One region of the Sphingomonas pollutisoli genome, then DNA from elsewhere that is predicted to be linked to it. Evidence: predicted binding sites of a transcription regulator. Region 1 holds the regulator's gene; the other holds the start of a gene.
The links. Region 1 encodes LexA, which represses DNA repair genes until DNA is damaged. Its sites were predicted from a motif close to GTTCCNCNCTTGTTCT; they were not measured.
Positions count from the first base shown of each region.

Region 2: PX554_RS14425 (putative DNA modification/repair radical SAM protein) is a predicted target of LexA. The motif match lies at 3,643-3,658, and genes of this name have one in related genera.

Region 1 covers NZ_JARFNJ010000002.1:97,313-106,627, forward strand. Annotated here, with positions in the region: gene trpD (anthranilate phosphoribosyltransferase) at 1-61, shown strand, start outside; gene trpC (indole-3-glycerol phosphate synthase TrpC) at 58-843, shown strand; gene moaC (cyclic pyranopterin monophosphate synthase MoaC) at 971-1,447, shown strand; gene PX554_RS03900 (reverse transcriptase domain-containing protein) at 1,807-3,306, shown strand; gene PX554_RS03905 (molybdopterin molybdotransferase MoeA) at 3,338-4,522, shown strand; gene lexA (transcriptional repressor LexA) at 4,591-5,259, shown strand; partial or broken gene PX554_RS03915 (ComEC/Rec2 family competence protein) at 5,264-7,381, opposite strand; gene gltX (glutamate--tRNA ligase) at 7,410-8,849, shown strand; gene PX554_RS03925 (citrate synthase) at 8,868-9,315, shown strand, end outside.
Region 2 covers NZ_JARFNJ010000006.1:101,419-110,733, reverse strand. Annotated here, with positions in the region: gene PX554_RS14450 (histidine phosphotransferase family protein) at 1-343, opposite strand, end outside; gene PX554_RS14445 (M67 family metallopeptidase) at 399-806, opposite strand; gene PX554_RS14440 (RluA family pseudouridine synthase) at 827-1,774, shown strand; gene rpoH (RNA polymerase sigma factor RpoH) at 1,832-2,737, shown strand; gene mtgA (monofunctional biosynthetic peptidoglycan transglycosylase) at 2,846-3,523, shown strand; gene PX554_RS14425 (putative DNA modification/repair radical SAM protein) at 3,661-4,902, shown strand; gene PX554_RS14420 (UdgX family uracil-DNA binding protein) at 4,923-6,296, shown strand; gene PX554_RS14415 (ATP-binding protein) at 6,401-8,878, shown strand; gene PX554_RS14410 (D-amino acid dehydrogenase) at 8,900-9,315, shown strand, end outside.

The sequences.
Region 1 (9,315 bases):
CGCCGCGCTCGACGATGGCAGCGCCGCCGCGCTGCTCGACAGATGGATCGCCTACCGATGACCGACGTGCTCGACCGTATCCTCGAAACCAAGCGCGCCGATGTCGCCGCGCGTAAGGCGACCACCTCGCTCGCCGAGATCGACGAGCGCATCGCGCTCCGTACCAAGCCGCGCGGCTTCCGCGCCGCGCTCGACGCCAAGGCGAAGACCGGCCACGCGCTGATCGCCGAGATCAAGAAGGCCAGCCCCTCCAAGGGCCTGATCCGCGCCGATTTCGATCCGCGCGCGCACGCCATCGCCTATCAGGCCGGCGGCGCCGCCTGCCTCTCGGTGCTGACCGACGAGGAATGGTTCCAGGGCGCCGACGAGTATCTCACCATCGCACGCGACGCCTGCACGCTGCCGGTGTTGCGCAAGGATTTCATGATCGATCCGTGGCAGGCGCCCGAGTCGCGCGGGCTCGGCGCCGATTGCATCCTGCTCATCATGGCGGCGCTCGACGACGCGCTGCTCGCCGAGATCGAGGCGAGCGCGACCGAATGCGGTATGGACGTGCTGGTCGAAGTCCACGACGCCAAGGAGATGGAGCGCGCGATGAAGCTCAAGTCGCGGCTGATCGGCGTCAACAACCGAAACTTGCGCGATTTCACCGTCGATTTCGCGCGCACCTACGAACTCGTGTCGAAAGCGCCCAAGGACTGCACCTTCGTCGCCGAAAGCGGCCTCACCACCCGCGCCGATCTCGATGCGATGGCAGACCACGGCATCCACTGCTTCCTGATCGGCGAAGCGCTGATGCGCCAGGACGATCTAGAGGCGGCCACCCGCACGCTGGTGGGATGAGCGCGGCGTCCGCACTTCCCTTCCCCTCCCTGGAAGGGAGGGGACCGAGGGGTGGGTCGGCCCGCGCGGAAACGCTGCGATCCCCTCAGGCCAACCCACCCGCGACCTTTCCGAAAGGGGAGCGCACATGACCGCCCTCACCCACCTCGACCAAACCGGCGCCGCGCACATGGTCGATGTCGGCGGCAAGCCCGTCACCGCGCGGCAGGCGATCGCCACCGGCCGCATCACCATGTCTGCGCACGCCGCCGACGCGATCCGCCACGGCACCGCGCTGAAAGGCGATGTCCTCGCCGTCGCGCGCATCGCCGGCATCATGGCCGCCAAGCGCACCAGCGACCTCATCCCGCTCTGCCACCCGCTGCCGCTCACGCGTGTGCGCGTAGATCTCGCGCCCGACGCCGAGGGCGTCACCGTCACCGCCACCGCCGCGACCGAGGGCAAGACCGGCGTCGAAATGGAAGCGCTCACCGCCGCCAGCGTCGCGCTGCTGACGATCTACGACATGGCCAAGGCGATCGACAAAGCGATGGTCATCACCGGCGTGCGGCTGCTGGAAAAGCGCGGGGGGAAGTCGGGCGAGTGGCGGGCTGCGAAGGTTTAATGCCGGGCGGTATCCCGATCGACCGACACCTTTATAAACGTGAGGCAATTGCATCCGAAGCGCCCGTAGCAGCGTACTGTGGCTTTATGGCAACAGCGTGCCAAAACTTCTACACGACAGTTTACGAATCGTCGCCGCGTGCTAGATATACGGTATCCTTACGCTCACGCGAACAGGAGTAGTTTGTTTATACTGTCAACCGCTAAATTCGCGCTGGTTTGGTACATAGTTGCCTCGCTGGTTAGAATGAATGTGGAAGGATCGGCAAAGACGTAAGTCTCGATGATCCATACTGTTTCAGTATACTCGAAATCGTTCGAAAACGGTCCCAGCAGAGTGTTAATGGCGCTCGATTGATAGTGGTGCTGGGGGAGGAACGCTTCCGAAAGGAAAATTCCGTATGGGATGCGGATGTTCTTCCCCCCTCTCGTGGAGGGCGCGTGGTAGACTGGTCCCCGTCTTTAAAACACTATCCACATTTCGATAAGCCAATACGCCACAAAGATATTGAAGAACTGGTACGAAATCCAGATGCTGTTTCTCGCAACAGCTTCTACCCGTTCATGCGCTTCGAGGAAAAGTGGCAACCCTTCCGCGATAAGGTCGGAGGAAAACCTAAGAAAAAGATTCGACAGCTCCGTTTCGCAAGCAGACGTGACGCTTATATCTACTCGTACTATCGGCATATTCTTCGCGATCCGTATGAAGCATCACTAAGGGCGCGCGATCTCGAACATAGCGTGATTGCTTATCGCAAGCTGGTAACGCCTACAGGCAAAGGGAAGTCCAACATCGACTTCGCTTTAGATGCTTTCAACGTCATCCGGAATTTTGGCCACGCGGCGGTCGTTACGCTTGATATCAGCGCATTCTTTGAGAGCATCGATCACGAATTGCTACGACAGAAGTGGTGTAGCCTGCTTGGCACGGCCGAACTTCCCCGTGACCACCGAGCAGTGTTTCGCGCGATCACTCGATATTCGATCGTCGACCGAGACGCGGCGTACGAACGCCTCGGCTATCTTACATGGGAAGCGAAAGGCGCTGGTAAAATTCCCGTTTACACCACGGGGTTTAAGGACATGCCCCGGCAGCTATGTTCAAACAGCGAATTTCGCGAGAAAATATGTGGAAAGGGTGGCACGTTCGCTAGTTTGATCGAAACGAACGAAAATGATTTCGGCATTCCTCAGGGATCACCGATCTCCGATATGTTAGCAAATATTTATCTTATCGACTTCGATAGCGCATTGAAGGCGTACGTAGATGCCGTTGGCGGCACATTCTTTCGCTATTCTGACGATATAATCATTATTGTTCCCGGCGAAGAAATTGAAGCAATTGCAGCTCGGGACTTTGCTATGAATGAAATCAAGAAACATGGGTCAAAGCTTCTTATTAAAGAAAGCAAAACATCTGTATTGAGATACTTTTCGGTTCCTGGCGGACAAGACTTCAAAAAGATACACGGCGAACAAGGTACAAATGGGCTAGAGTACCTCGGCTTCCGTTACGATGGCAAAGCAGCTTATTTGCGGGATAGCACGATGTCGAGACTTTACCGAAAGGTCACTCGCTCGATCCGCGCAGAGGCGCGTGCATTGGTACGGCGATATCCAGAAAAAGATCAATCATATATAGAAAGCAAGTTTAACGCTGCGAAATTTATGCAGCGCTATGGAAGAGTCGAAGATTTTGACCCGAAAGCCAGCTACGATACTTGGACTTTCTGGACATACGCTAGGCGGGCAATCGAAATATTCGGCCCGTTAGGTAAACCGATCAGCGGCCAGTTGAAAAACTATGGACAAATTGTTCGGACACGAATGACGCATGAAATTGCGCATGCCCTCTCCTAGCGAATAATATATAACTGGCCCGGACCTCAACATGCCACCCCTAGTCTCCGTAGACTCCGCCCTCACCCGCCTCCTCGCGCTCGCAACACCCGTCGCGCCCGAAACCGTCCCGATCCGCGCCGCCGCCGGCCGCTGGGCCGCGTCGGATGTCGCGGCACTCCGCACCCAGCCCTATGCCGATCTCTCGGCGATGGACGGCTATGCGTTGCGCTTCGCCGATCTGCCCGGCCCCTTCACCGTCATCGGCGAGAGCGCGGCCGGCACGCCCTTCGCGGGCAGCGTCGGCGCGCGCGAGGCGGTCCGCATCTTCACCGGCGCGACGATGCCCGCCGGCGCGGACAGCGTGCTGGTGCAGGAGGAGGCCGCGCGCGACGGCGCGATCCTCAGCGTCACCGGCGCCGGCCCCGCTTATGCCGGCCGCAACGTGCGCCGCGCGGGGCTCGATTTCCACGCGGGCGACGTGCTCGTGCCGGCCGGCGCGCGGATCACCCCGGCGCGGATCGCGGTCGCGGCGACCGGTGGGCACGGCGCGCTCCCGGTCCGCCGCCGCGTGCGCGTCGCCACCGTCGCGACCGGCGACGAACTGGTCGCGCCCGGCGCGCCGCTCCCGCCCGGCGCGCTGCCCGAATCGAACGGCGCGATGCTCGCCGCGATGCTCGCCGATCTGCCGGTCGAGGTGATCGATCTCGGCATCCTGCCCGATCGGCTCGACACGATCACCGCCGCCTTCGCTGCCGTCGAGGCCGATATCCTCGTCACCACCGGCGGCGCGTCGGTCGGCGATCATGATCTGGTGCGACCCGCGCTGGAGGCAGCGGGCGGCAACCTCGATTTCTGGCGGATCGCGCTGCGCCCCGGCAAGCCGATGCTGGCCGGGCGGCTGAACGGCGCGGTCGTGCTCGGCCTGCCCGGCAACCCGGTGTCGGCGTTCGTCACCGCGACGCTGTTCCTGCGCCCGCTGATCGCGCACATGAGCGGCGCCGCCGATCCGCAGCCGCGCCGCGCGACCGCGATCCTCGGCGAAGACCTGCCCGCCAACGATCACCGCGCCGATTACCTGCGCGCCGAGACGCGCGGGGGCCGCGTGTACGTCGCCGCGATCCAGGACAGTTCGATGCTGCGCACGCTCGCCCGCGCCGATTGCCTGGTGATCCGCGCGCCGAACGCGCCTCCGGCAAGCGCCGGCGACTCGGTCGAAATCCTGCCGATCGGCTGATGGACACCGCTTGACTTGCATCCTACCGTTCCATATTGGTTCCGCATCTGTTCGGACGGAGGAACGCGATGCTCACTCGCAAGCAGCACGAGCTGATCTGCTTCATCAACGATCGCCTGGAGGAAACCGGCGTGTCGCCCTCGTTCGAGGAGATGAAGGAGGCGCTCGATCTCAAGTCGAAGTCGGGCGTGCATCGGCTCATCAGCGCACTCGAGGAGCGCCAGTTCATCCGCCGTCTGCCCAACCGCGCGCGCGCGCTCGAAGTGCTGCGCATGCCCGAGCGGGTCGCCGCCGCGAAGAAGGCGGCTGTCGCGCCGCCCGCCAACCTCCGCCCGCTGCCCGAGCCCGCCAACGACGTGATCGAGATCCCGCTCCACGGCCGCATCGCCGCCGGCGTGCCGATCGAGGCGTTCGAGGGCCAGTCGATGCTCGCGGTGCCCGCCGCGCTGCTGGGCGGTGGCGAGCATTATGCGCTTGAAGTCGCAGGCGATTCGATGGTCGATGCCGGCATCCTCGATGGCGATTACGCGCTGATCCGCCGCACCGAGACCGCCCGCGACGGCGAGATCGTCGTCGCGTTGATCGAAGACGCCGAGGCGACGCTCAAATATTTCCGCCGCGAGGGCGCGATGGTCCGTCTCGATCCCGCCAACCGCGCCTACGATCCCCAGCGCTACGCCCCCGCGCAGGTCCGTATCCAGGGAAAGCTCGCCGGCCTGCTCCGCCGCTACGACTGACCCGCCACGGGTGACGGTCCTCGCTGTGGCTCACGATAGCGATGTTTCGGGTCGAAAAGGTGATCGCCACTCCACCCGTCTCGGCCAGCGTGGCGGCGTCGAGCTTCAGCCAGCGCGGCGAGCAAGCGCGCGGCAATCGCCGCTCGGAGATGACGATATCGACGCCGGCGCAGAGCGGGACGAGCTGCTCGGACGGAACTAAGTAAGCGCTGCGCGTGGCGAGGATTCGCCAAGCCCCGCGGCGAACGAGGCACAGATCGCGGCTGCACCGCGCGTCAGGCTGCTCGGACATCAGCAGCGGCACCGCATCGACCCCGCCATTCTCGGCGAAGGTCGATGCGGTATAATCGCCGGTCCGATCCCGCAGCACCGCGAGGTTGCCGCCCGCCGTCCGGATCGCCGCGTGCCGCCCGTCCCCGGTGACAAGCAGATCGGGCGCCGGCGTCAGCACCGCCCATGCAGCGCCGATCACCAGCGGCACCGCGCCCAGCCGCCGCCACCGCGTCCGCCACAAGGCGATCCACAGCCCGCCGGCGACCATCAGAGCATAGGCGCCCGCAGGCATCGCCGGTATCGACGCGACCGCCCCCGGCAACCCCGCCACCGAATGCGCGATCCACAGCAGCAGATCGAGCGACCGCGCCGCGACCCACCAGAACGGCCAGCCGGCGCCGACGCAGTCGAACAGCAACGCCAGCGCCTCGAAGGGCATCGTCACGAAGGTCGTCAGCGGAATCGCGACGATATTGGCGACCGATCCATACACGCCCGCGCGGTGGAAATGGAACACCGAGATCGGGATCAGCGCCAGCTCCACCACGACGCCCGTCAGCAGCAACGAGCCAAGCCCGCGCAGCATCGCCCGCCCGCGCCCCTCCTCGTGCGGCCCGAACCAGCGCTTGATCGCCGGATGCTCGTGCAGCGATACGATCGCCGCCACCGCCGCGAACGAAAGCTGGAAGCTCGGCCCCGCGAGCGCCTCGGGATAGAGCGACAGCACCACGAATGCGCCCGCCGCGACCAGCCGCAGCGTGATCGCCTCGCGCCCCATTGCCAGCGCGACCAGCACCAGCAGCGCCGCGACGCACGACCGCACGGTCGGGACTTCGGCGCCGGTGAGCAGCGTATAGCCGATCGCCGCGACCGCGCCCGCCCCCGCCGCGATCAACGGCACGCGCCAGCGTAGCGCGATCCACGGCACCAACGCGAGCAGCCGTCCGACGATCAGCATGACCGCGCCGACCACGGCGGTGATATGCAGCCCGCTCACGGAAAGCAGATGCGCCAGTCCGGAACGCCGCATCGCCTCCGCGTCTTTCTCGGGGATCGCGCCTTGGTCGCCGGTCGCGAGCGCGGCGGCGATCGCGCCGGCGCCGCCGGGCGCGCTCGCCTGAATGTGGCGCGACAAGCGTTGCCGCAGGCCGCCCCCCGCCGCCTCGCCCGGTATCAACACCGCCACGGGGGCGATGCCGCGACCGGTCGCACCGATCCCATCGAACCAGGCCACTCGCGCGAAGTCATAGGCGCCCGGCACCGCCGGCGCCGGCGGCGGGAGCAGCCGCGCGCGCAGCCGTATCGTCGCGCCCACCCCCAGCCCCGTCGGCACGTCCGCGACGGCCAGATTGACGCGCAGGTGCGGCGGCAACACCGGTGCGGTACGATCGCCTTCCGCAAGCACGCGCGACGGCGCCAGCCGCAACCGCACGAGATCGCGCGCCGCGATCGGGTCGACCCGCTCTACCTTCGCCTCGAACCGGGCCAGCACCGGGCCGGCCAGCGGCGCGACGCCGACCGACTCGGCGCGCCACCAGACGAGCAGGACGCCGCACGCGACGAGCATCGCCGCCACCGCGAGCGCTCGCCCGGCGCGTCCACCGTGTCCGATCGCCACGGCCGCGAGCGATACGCCCCCCGCCCCCAGCGCGGCGACGGTCCACGTCAACGGATCGGGAAGTTCCAGCCACAGCGTGACACCCGCGCCGAGCATTACCGGCAGCCACAGCACCAGTTGGTCGCGCTCGGCTTCGAGCCAGCGCTCCAACGCCGCCACCCAAGCGGGCGGCCAGCCGATTTGAAGCGGCGAAGGTCGCGTGCTAGGGGCGTCGGCGGCTAAGCTGGCCATCGATACTCATGTCTGGGAGCAAGCGCGGTTGGGCGCAACATCTGATAGCGCGGCGGCCACGTCCGGCACGCCCGAAACCGCAAACATCGTCACCCGGTTCGCGCCCTCGCCGACCGGCTATCTCCACATCGGGGGCGCGCGCACGGCCTTGTTCAACTGGCTGTACGCCAAGGCCAAAGGCGGCAAGTTCCTGCTGCGGATCGAAGATACCGACCGCGCGCGCTCGACCCAGCCGGCGATCGACGCGATCCTCACCTCGATGCGGTGGCTCGGGCTCGACTGGGACGGCGATGCCGTGTTCCAGTTCGAACGCGCGGCGCGCCACGCCGAGGTCGCGCACCAGATGGTCGAAAGCGGCCACGCCTATCGCTGCTACATGACGCACGAGGAACTGGCGGCGATGCGCGCCGAGGCGGAGGCGGCCAAGCGCCCCCTGCGCGTCCGCAGCCCGTGGCGCGACCGCGCGCCGGAAGCGGGCGACAAGCCCTACGTCATCCGCCTCAAGGCGCCGACCGAGGGCGCGACGACGATCGTCGATCGCGTCCAGGGCAGCATCACCGTTCAAAATTCCGAGCTCGACGATCTCATCCTGCTGCGCTCTGATGGCACACCAACCTATATGCTGGCCGTGGTGGTCGACGATCACGATATGGGCGTGACACACGTCATCCGCGGCGACGATCATCTCAACAACGCCTTCCGCCAGTTGCCGATCATCAAGGCGATGGACTGGCCCGAGCCGATCTACGCGCATGTGCCGATGATTCATGGGCCGGACGGGGGCAAGCTTTCGAAGCGGCACGGCGCGGTCGGCGTGGAATATTACCGCGACGAACTCGGCATGCTGCCCGAAGCGGTGGATAATTACCTGCTTCGGCTCGGCTGGGGTCACGGCGATGACGAAATCATCAGCCGCGAGCAGGCGGTCGCGTGGTTCGATCTCGACGGCATCGGCAAGTCGCCGTCACGCTTCGACCTCAAGAAGCTCGAAAACCTCAACGGGCATTATATCCGTGAGGCGGACGACGGCCGACTGGCCGCGTTGGTCGCGGCGCGGTTCGATCCCGCATTGAGCGAGGATCAGCGCGCCCTGCTCGAACGCGCGATGCCGTCGCTGAAGCCGCGGGCAGCCAGCCTGATCGAACTCGCCGATGGCGCGCAATTCCTGTTCCGTCAGCGTCCGCTCGCGATCGCGGTGGAAGCCGCGCCGCTTCTCGCCGGAAATGCGCAACCGTTGCTCGCTGCACTGCACACGGCGCTTGACGCGCTCGACGGCTGGGATACGGAGGCGCTCGAGTCTGCGGTTCGGCAGGTCGCCGAGGATGCGGGGGTCAAACTCGGCCAGGTCGCGCAGCCGCTGCGCGCCGCCTTGACCGGACGCAAGACCTCCCCCGGTATCTTCGACGTGCTTGTGCTGCTCGGGCGCGAGGAAAGCCTCGGCCGGATCGCCGATCAGATACAGAACTGAATAGAGGAAGAGACATCGATGACCGACACCGCGAAACTGAGTGTAGCCGGCAAGGACGTTGAGAACGCGGTGATTTCGGGCACGGTCGGCCCGGACGTGATCGACATCCGCAAGCTGTATGCGCAGACCGGAATGTTCACCTACGATCCCGGCTTCACCTCGACGGCGAGCTGCGACTCCGCGATCACCTATATCGACGGTGACCAGGGTGTGTTGCTGCACCGCGGCTATCCGATCGGCCAGCTCGCCGAACAGTCGAGCTTCATGGAGACCTGCTACCTCCTGCTCAACGGCGAGCTGCCCTCGGCCGACGAACTCACCAAGTTCGAATATACGATCAGCCGCCACACGATGCTGCATGAGCAGCTCGCGACCTTCTATCGCGGCTTCCGCCGCGACGCGCATCCGATGGCGGTGATGTGCGGCGTGGTCGGCGCGCTCTCGGCGTTCTACCAGGATTCGGCCG
Region 2 (9,315 bases), on a different contig from region 1:
CCTTGATACCCACTTTGGGCAAGATCGGGTCTTCGACCAACCAGCCAAGCTTGATCCGCTGGGTATCGCCGAAAAGTCCGTCGATCGCCGCGCGCGCCTCACGCGAATCGATCGTCTCGCCGAAGCCACCGGCCGCGCCGAACGCGAGCCGGAAGAATTTGAGCTTGTTGGCCGACGCCCTGGCGCTCTCGCTGAGCAACTCCAGGCAGCGCGCGCGCATGTCCGGGTCGTGCTCGTCGGCGAGCAGTTCGAGGCCGTTGTTGAGCGCGCCCACCGGGCTGAGCAGATCGTGGCACAGGCGCGAGCACAACAGGCTGGCGAAATCGACGGCGTTGATAGTCAAGAACAATGCTCCCGCGTATCGCGCCTATGTGGCCCACCAACGAGTCCGCCGCAAGTCAGGTCGCGGCGGCGATGCGATAGGGCACCGCGACGAAACGGTGGTGCGCATCGCCGCCCTCGGCACGCCACACGCCGATCGCGCTGCCTGCCGTGATAAGCCACAACTTTCCGTCCGCCGCCGCCATCGCCACGTCGGTCGCGGAAGGGCGCACGTCGCCGCTCGGGTGCGAATGCCAATAGCCGATCAGCTTCGCTCCGCCTGCCCTTTCGGCGCGCAGCGCGGCGAAATGTGCGGCGGGGTCGATCTCGAAGGTGCGCGCCGGGTCGTCCGCGACATTGGCGCACGGCTCGGCCCAAGCGATCCGCGTGTGGTCACCGAACAGCAGCCCGCAGACCTCGCGTGCGCCGTCTGCATGCGCGGCTGCGATGATGCGATGCAGCGCGGTGCTTGAAATCTCCAACATATCCCCCAGATTCCTATTCTATGGACCGGGGGGTTTCCACCATCGAAACATGCGTCGCCGCCACGGAAGGGCTGCGGCTCGACCGCGCGCTCGCCGACGCGCTGCCGACGATATCGCGGGAACGGCTCAAGGCGCTTATCTCGACCGGCGCCGTCACTGACGCGCAGGGCGTGCTGCGCCGCGATCCCGCCAGCAAGGCGGTGCCGGGCGGCCTCTACCGCGTCGTCGTCCCCGCCCCCACGCCGGCGCACAACACGCCGCAGGACATTCCCCTCAACATCGTGTTCGAGGACGATCACCTCATCGTGATCGACAAACAGGCGGGTCTGGTCGTCCATCCGGCGGCGGGCAATCTGGATGGAACGCTGGTCAACGCGCTGCTTCACCATTGCGCGGGGCGGCTCTCTGGCATCGGGGGGGTCGCGCGGCCCGGGATCGTCCACCGTATCGACAAGGACACGTCGGGCCTGATGGTCGCCGCCAAGACCGACCGCGCGCATGAAGGTTTGGCGAAGCAGTTCGCGGCGCACAGCATCGACCGGCGGTATAAGGCGATCGTGTCGGGCAGGCCGTCGCCGGCGCAGGGCAGCGTCGATGCTCCGCTCGCGCGCAGCCCGCAGAATCGCAAGAAGGTCGCGATCGTCGCGGGCGGCAAGCGCGCGGTCACGCATTTCAGCACGCTCGCCCGGCTGCGTGACGCCGCGTTGGTCGAATGCCGGCTGGAAACGGGGCGCACGCATCAGGTCCGCGTCCACATGGCGTCGATCGGCCACCCCTTGCTCGGCGACCCGGTCTATGGTAGAACAAAACCAGCTCACCGGCCTGTTCTGGAAACGTTGAATTTCCGCCGGCAAGCGTTGCATGCGGCCCGTCTGGGGTTCATTCACCCGCTGGAAAGCAACGCTTTGGCATTTGATAGCGAAATGCCTTCGGACATGCAGGAACTGTTCGATAGTCTTAACGTATAGGTTCAAGCGCGGACATCGCCTCGCTATTGGGATGTCCGTCACTAAGGGAGATTGATCATGGCCACCGGCAGCAACGTACCGGCGACGATCCCCGCTCTTGGCGGTGAGGCAAGCCTCAACCGTTATCTGTCTGAGATCAAGAAGTTTCCGATCCTCTCGCCCGAGCAGGAATATATGCTCGCCAAGCGATTCGAGGAGCATGGCGATACCGATGCTGCGGCGCAGCTCGTCACCTCGCACCTGCGACTCGTCGCCAAGATCGCGATGGGCTATCGCGGCTACGGCCTGCCCGTGTCCGAGCTCATCTCGGAGGGCAATATCGGGCTGATGCAGGGCGTGAAGAAGTTCGAGGCGGACCGTGGCTTCCGGTTGGCGACCTATGCGATGTGGTGGATCCGCGCGTCGATTCAGGAATTCATCCTGCGCTCGTGGAGCCTCGTCAAGATGGGCACCACCGCCGCGCAGAAGAAGCTGTTCTTCAACCTGCGCCGGATGAAGTCCAAGCTCGACGCGTTCGAGGATGGCGATCTCAGCCCCGAGCACCTCGCCAAGATCGCGCACGATCTCGGCGTGACCGAGGCCGAGGTCACGAGCATGAACCGCCGCATGTCGATGGGCGGCGACACCTCGCTCAACGTGCCGATGCGTGAGGATGGCGACGGCCAGTGGCAGGATTGGCTTCAGGACGACGCGCCCCTCCAGGACACTGTCGTCGCCGACGCGCAGGAGGCAGATGTCCGTCACGCGATGCTCGAAAGCGCGATGACCGACCTCAACGAGCGCGAGCAGCACATCCTAACCGAGCGTCGCCTCACCGACGAGCCCAAGACGCTCGAGGAGCTGAGCCAGGTCTATGGCGTCTCGCGCGAGCGCGTCCGCCAGATCGAGGTGCGCGCGTTCGAGAAGCTGCAAAAGGCGATGATGCGGCTCGCCGGCGACAAGCGCATGCTCGTCGCCGCCTGAGCGGTTGCGGTTCGGCGCCGGCGGCGCGATGATGCGGCATGCGAAACCGCCCACGCCCGACCGCGCCGGATCACGGATTATGACACGCGTCGATCACGGCGGCGCACGATGATCCTCCGGCTGATCGGCTGGATCTTCAAGCTCCTGCTTGGCTTCCTGCTCCTCTCGGTGGCAATGGTGGTCGTGTACCGCTTCGTGCCGCCGCCGGTGACGCTCACGATGCTGGCGGACGGGCTGAGCGGCCACGGCATCACCAAGTCATGGATGCCGTTGTCGCGCATAGACCCGGACATGCCCCGCGCCGTGATCGCGGGTGAGGATTCGCGCTTCTGCTCGCATCACGGTTTCGACGTCGCCGCGATCGAGCAGGCCTATATGCGCAACGCGAAGGGCGGTCGCATCCGCGGCGGTTCGACGATCAGCCAGCAGACCGCCAAGAACGTCTTCCTCATTCAGGGCGGCGGCTATGTCCGCAAGGCGCTGGAGGCATATTTCACCGTCCTCATCGAAAATCTGTGGGGCAAGCGCCGCATCATGGAAGTCTATCTCAACGTCGCTGAGACCGGGATCGGCACCTACGGCGTCAACGCCGGCGCGATGCGCTATTTCCATCACGACGCCTCCTCACTCACCCCCGCCGAAGCCGGCCGCATCGCGGCGGTCCTCCCCCAGCCCAAGAAGCGCGCGGCGATCGACCCGCATGGCTTCGTCCGGCGCCACGGTAACGCGCTCTCGCGCCGGGTCGGCGTGGTGCGCAGCGGCGGGCTGGACGCCTGCCTGCGATGACCCCGTCGCCCCGGCGAAGGCCGGGGCCGCCACGTAATCTGACGAAACATCCGCCGCAAACACAGCGGCCCGGGCCTTCGCCGGGGCGACGACGGTAGTCGCTCGACATCTAACCCATTAGAACATATACCGAACGGATGGCTCAGCTCGATACCCGCGCGAAACTCGAGATCCTCGCCGATGCCGCGAAATACGACGCGAGTTGCGCCTCGTCCGGTTCGGTCAAGCGCACCTCGCGCGACGGCAAAGGGCTCGGTTCGACCGACAGCGGCATGGGCATCTGCCATGCCTATGCGCCTGACGGACGCTGCATCAGCCTGCTCAAGATCCTGCTCACCAATAGCTGCATCTTCGATTGCCATTATTGTATAAACCGCAAGAGCAGCAACGTCCGCCGCGCCCGCTTCACCATCGAGGAGGTCGTGCGGCTCACCCTCTCCTTCTATCGCCGCAACTATATCGAGGGGCTGTTCCTCTCCTCCGGCATCATCGGCTCGCCAAACTACACAATGGAGCAGATTGTCGAAGTCGCACGCCACTTGCGCGAGGTTCATGAATTTCGGGGCTACATCCACTTGAAAACAATACCGGATGCCGATCCGGAACTGATCCACCAAGCCGGCATGTACGCCGATCGCATTTCGATAAACGTCGAATTGCCGACCGCGAGCGGCCTGAAGCGGCTCGCCCCCGAAAAATCGCAGGACCGGATCGAAGGCGCGATGGCGGGCATGTCGGATGCGATCCTCGACACCGCCGACGCGAAGAAGCGTTACAAATCCGCGCCGCGCTTCGCCCCCGCCGGGCAATCGACGCAGATGATCGTCGGCGCCGACGCCGCGACCGACCGCGATATCGTCTCTCGCGCGGCGGGATTGTACGATTCATTCGGCCTCAAGCGCGTCTATTACTCGGCCTTTTCGCCGATCCCCGATGCGAGCGCGGTACTGCCGCTCCAGCGCCCGCCGCTAATGCGCGAGCACCGACTGTATCAGTCGGACTGGCTGATGCGCTTCTACGCATTCAAGCCGGCGGAAGTCGCCGATGCCGCGGACGAAAACGGCATGATGCGGCTCGACATCGACCCCAAGCTCGCCTGGGCGCTCAAATTTCGCGGTTCCTTCCCGGTCGATGTCAACACGGCGCCGCGCGAAATGCTGCTGCGCGTGCCCGGCCTCGGCACACGCGCGGTCGATAAGATCGTCGCGGCGCGACGCGGCCGACGGCTTACGCTGGCCGATATCGGGCGGCTGACGGTCTCGCTCGCCAAGGTGCGCCCGTTCCTGGTCGCGAGCGACTGGCGCCCGGTCGCGCTTTCCGACAAGGCCGATCTGCCGCTGCCCAAGCCGGCGGCGAAGCAGATGGAATTGTTCGGGTGACGGGGCTCGCGTCCGACGCGATGCGCGTCATCGCGCTCGACGCCGAAGACGATTTTGACGGCTGGCGCGACGGCGTTCGCGCCGCGGTCCACGCCGATATCCCGCCCGAACGGATCGTGTGGCGTGTCGGCTCGGAGCCCGGCGAACTGTTCGGCACGCCCGCCCCCGCCGCCGCGCCAACGGCCGGTTTCACCGTGCCGCGCGCTTTCGTCGATCTCGCCCGCACGGCCATCCTCCATACCGACCGCGAGCGCTTCGCGTTGCTGCACACCCTGCTGGTGCGGTTGCTGGCGCGGCCGGGGTTGCTGGAGGACGCCGCCGATCCGCTGGTGCGCCGCGTCGAGGGTCTCGCGCGCGAGGTCCGCCGCGACATCCACAAGATGCGCGCGTTCGTCCGCTTCCGTGAGGTCGCCGAACCCGACGGCGCTCGCTTCGTCGCCTGGTTCGAGCCTGACTTTCATATCGTGCGCGCCAATGCCGGCTTTTTCATCGACCGGTTCGCGGCGATGCGCTGGTCGATCCTGACCCCGGAAATCTCGATCCACTGGGACGGCGAAACGCTCGCCGAAGGCCCCGGCGCAACCAAGGCGGATGCGCCCGACGGCGATTCGGTCGAGGCGATGTGGCAAAGCTATTATGCCGCGATCTTCAACCCGGCGCGCCTGAAGGTCGGCGCGATGCTCAAGGAGATGCCGCGCAAATATTGGAAAAACATGCCGGAAACCGCGTTGGTGCCGCAGTTGATCGCAGGCGCGCAGGCGCGGGAGGCGGGCATGGTCGAGACGGCGCGCACGAAACCGGGTGGCAATATCGAAGCGGCGTGGGCAGCGCTGCGCGAGGAGGCGATGAGTTGCACCCGCTGCCCACTCCATGCGCACGCCACGCAGACCGTGTTCGGCGAAGGTCCGGTCGATGCGGCGATGATGTTCGTCGGCGAGCAGCCCGGCGATCAGGAGGATCTCGCCGGCCGTCCGTTCGTCGGCCCGGCCGGCCAGCTTTTCGATCGCGCGCTCGCGGAGGCCGGGATCGACCGCGCCACCGTCTATGTCACCAACGCGGTCAAGCATTTCAAGTTCGAACAGCGCGGCAAGCGGCGCATCCACGCCAAGCCTGACGCCGGCGAGATCACCGCCTGCCGCTGGTGGATCGAGCAGGAACGCGCGCTGGTGCGGCCGCGCCGGACGGTCGCGCTCGGCGCGACGGCGGCGCGCTCGTTGTTGGGCAAGGCGGTGACGATCAGCCGTGAGCGCGGCCGTGCGCTCGAACTGCCCGGCGGTGGCGAGGCGTGGATCACCGTTCACCCGAGCTACCTGCTTCGCCTGCCGGATCCCGCCGCCAAGGCCGAGGAATATGCGCGCTTCGTTGCGGACTTGAAGGCCGCCGCGCATACCTAGATCAAGATTCCGCCGGATCATACCGCTTCCAGGAGCGTTGCTTTCTCCGATACGGTCTTGAACACGCCCGGCCCGGAGGGCGGGCACAGCGGATTTGCAACGGAATGAACGAGACGGAAGGGGGCGACCGGGAACGGCGTCGGTTGGAGGCGTTGGATGGCTATCAGATCCTCGATACGCCGCGTGAGCCGGCGTTCGACGAGATGGCGCGGCTCGCCGCCGATCTGTGTGGCACGCCGATCGGCGCGGTCAATCTGATCGGCGCGGGCCGGCAGTTCTTCAAGGCCGAGGTCGGTCTCGGCGTGCGCGAAACCCCGCTCGAAACCTCGTTCTGCCGGCATGCCATTCTCGAACAGGATTTCCTGCTCGTGCCCGACGCGACCGCGGATCCGCGCTTCAACTGCAATCCGCTGGTGACGGCGGTGCCGGGCTTGCGCTTCTACGCGGGCGCGCTCCTCAAGACGCCCGACGGGCTCCCGATCGGGACATTGTGCGTGCTCGACACCCAGCCGCGTGAACTCAGCGAGTTGCAGCAGCGCGCGCTGAAGGTTCTCGCCAATCAGGTGATGAGCCAGTTCGAGATGCGCCGCGCGATTCGCGAGCGTACCGAACAGGCCGACCGTTATCGCACATTGTTCGACACGATGGACGAAGGCTTTTGCGTGATCGAGTTCGTCGACGGCCCGCATGGCCCGTTGAGCGATTATGTCCACGTAGAAGCCAATGCGGCATATGCGCTCAACGCCGGCATCCCGAACGTGGTCGGCCAGCGGCTGCGCGAGATGGTCGGCGACGAGGCCGATGATTGGGCGAGGCGCTACGGCGAGGTGCTGCGCACCGGCGTGCCGATCCGCTTCGAGCGCGAATTGGAGGCGACCGGACGCTATCTCTCGCTCTCCGCCTTCCGCATCGAACCCGCCAGTCGTAAGCAGGTCGCGGTGCTGTTCCAGGATATCACCGCGCGGCGGGATGCCGAACTGGCACTGATCCGCCTCAACGAAACGCTCGAAGCGCGCGTGGCCGAGGCGCTCGCCGAGCGCCGCCTGCTCGCCGACGTGGTCGAGGCGACACACGCCTTCGTCACGATCGTCGATCTCGAGGGCAATTGGCTCGCCATGAACAGCGCCGCCGCGCGCGAGTTCGAGCGTCTGTTCGGCGTGCTGCCCCATGTCGGCGACAATCTCTTCGGGCTGCTCGCCGATCGACCCGAGCATCAGGCGATGATGCGTGCCTCCTGGGCGCCCGCGCTCGCCGGAGAGGAGTTCGTGACCGTCGCGCAGATTGAGGGCGTGGACGGCGAGGCACGCTCCTACGAACTACGCTTCAACGCGTTGCGCAATGCCGAGGGCGAGCGGATCGGCGCGTTTCAGTTCGCCTATGATGTGACCGAACGCCTGCGCGAGCAGGACCGGTTCCGCGCCACCGAGGAGGCGCTACGCCAGGCGCAGAAGATGGAGGCGGTCGGTCAGCTCACCGGCGGGCTGGCACATGATTTCAACAATCTGCTCGCCGGCATCTCGGGGTCGTTCGAGATGATCGGAACGCGTCTTGCGCAAGGCCGCGCGGGCGATGTCGAGAAATATCTCATCGCCGGCCAGGGCGCGACCCGCCGGGCTTCGGCTTTGACGCACCGGTTGCTCGCTTTTTCGCGGCGGCAGACGCTCAGCCCGCGTTCGATCGTCGTCAATCGGCTGATGCGCGAGTTGGTGGAACTGATCCAGCGCACTGTCGGCCCCGCGATCGAGGTCGAGACGGTCGCCGCCGCCGGGCTTTGGCCGGCGCTGGTCGATGCCAACCAGCTCGAGAACGCCATTCTCAATCTCTGCATCAACGCCCGGGACGCGATGCCCGAGGGGGGCCGGATCACGATCGAAACCGCCAACCGCTGGATCGACCAGCGCACTGCCAAGGCGCACGGACTCGAGCCAGGCCAATATGTCACCGTCTGCGTCAGCGATACCGGCTGCGGCATCGAGAAGGACATTCTCGATCGGGTGTTCGATCCTTTCTTCACCACCAAGCCGCTCGGCGAGGGCACCGGACTCGGCCTGTCGATGGTGTACGGCTTCGCGCGGCAAAGCCACGGCCATGTCCGCATCTATTCCGAGGTCGGTCAGGGCACGATGGTCTGCCTCTACCTGCCCCGCAACCTTGGCGACGAAGAACAATCCGATCCCGAGCCGACCACGTCGCGAGCGCTGCGCGCCGCCGCCGAGAAGACCGTCCTCATCGTCGATGACGAACCGAGCGTGCGGATGCTCGTCGTCGATGCGCTCGAGGAACTCGGCTATGCCTGCGCCGAGGCGGCGACCGGCGCGGAAGGAATAGAGATCCTGCGCGGCGCCGGCCATGTCGATCTGCTCATCACCGACGTCGGCCTGCCCGGCGGCATGAACGGCCGCGAGGTAGCGGAGCGCGCGCGCGAGATGGTGCCCGGTCTGCGCATCCTGTTCATCACCGGCTATGCCGAAAACGCGGTTCTCAATCACGGCCATATCGGGCACGGGATGGAGGTATTGACCAAACCGTTTGCGGTGAACGACCTTGTCGGGCGGGTCGATCGACTGTTGCGCGATGGCTGATCGTATCGGAGTCTGTGCGGAATGAAGGTGATCGTCCTCGGCAGCGGCGTGATCGGCGTCACCTCGGCCTGGTATCTCGCGCGCGCCGGGCATGAGGTGATCGTTGTCGATCGTCAAGCCGGGCCGGCGCTCGAGACGAGCTTCGCCAATGCCGGAGAGATTTCACCCGGCTATGCCTCGCCCTGGGCGGCGCCCGGCATTCCGCGCAAGGCGGTGAAGTGGCTGATGATGCGCCACGCCCCGCTGATCCTGCGCCCGCAACTCGACATGGCGATGCTCCGCTGGCTGGCCGCCATGCTGCGAAATTGCACAGCCGAGCGCTATGCGATCAACAAGGCGCGCATGGTGCGCGTCGCAGAATATAGCCGCGACTGCCTGGGCGCGCTGCGCGCGGAAACCGGCATCACCTATGACGAACGGATGCTTGGCACGCTGCA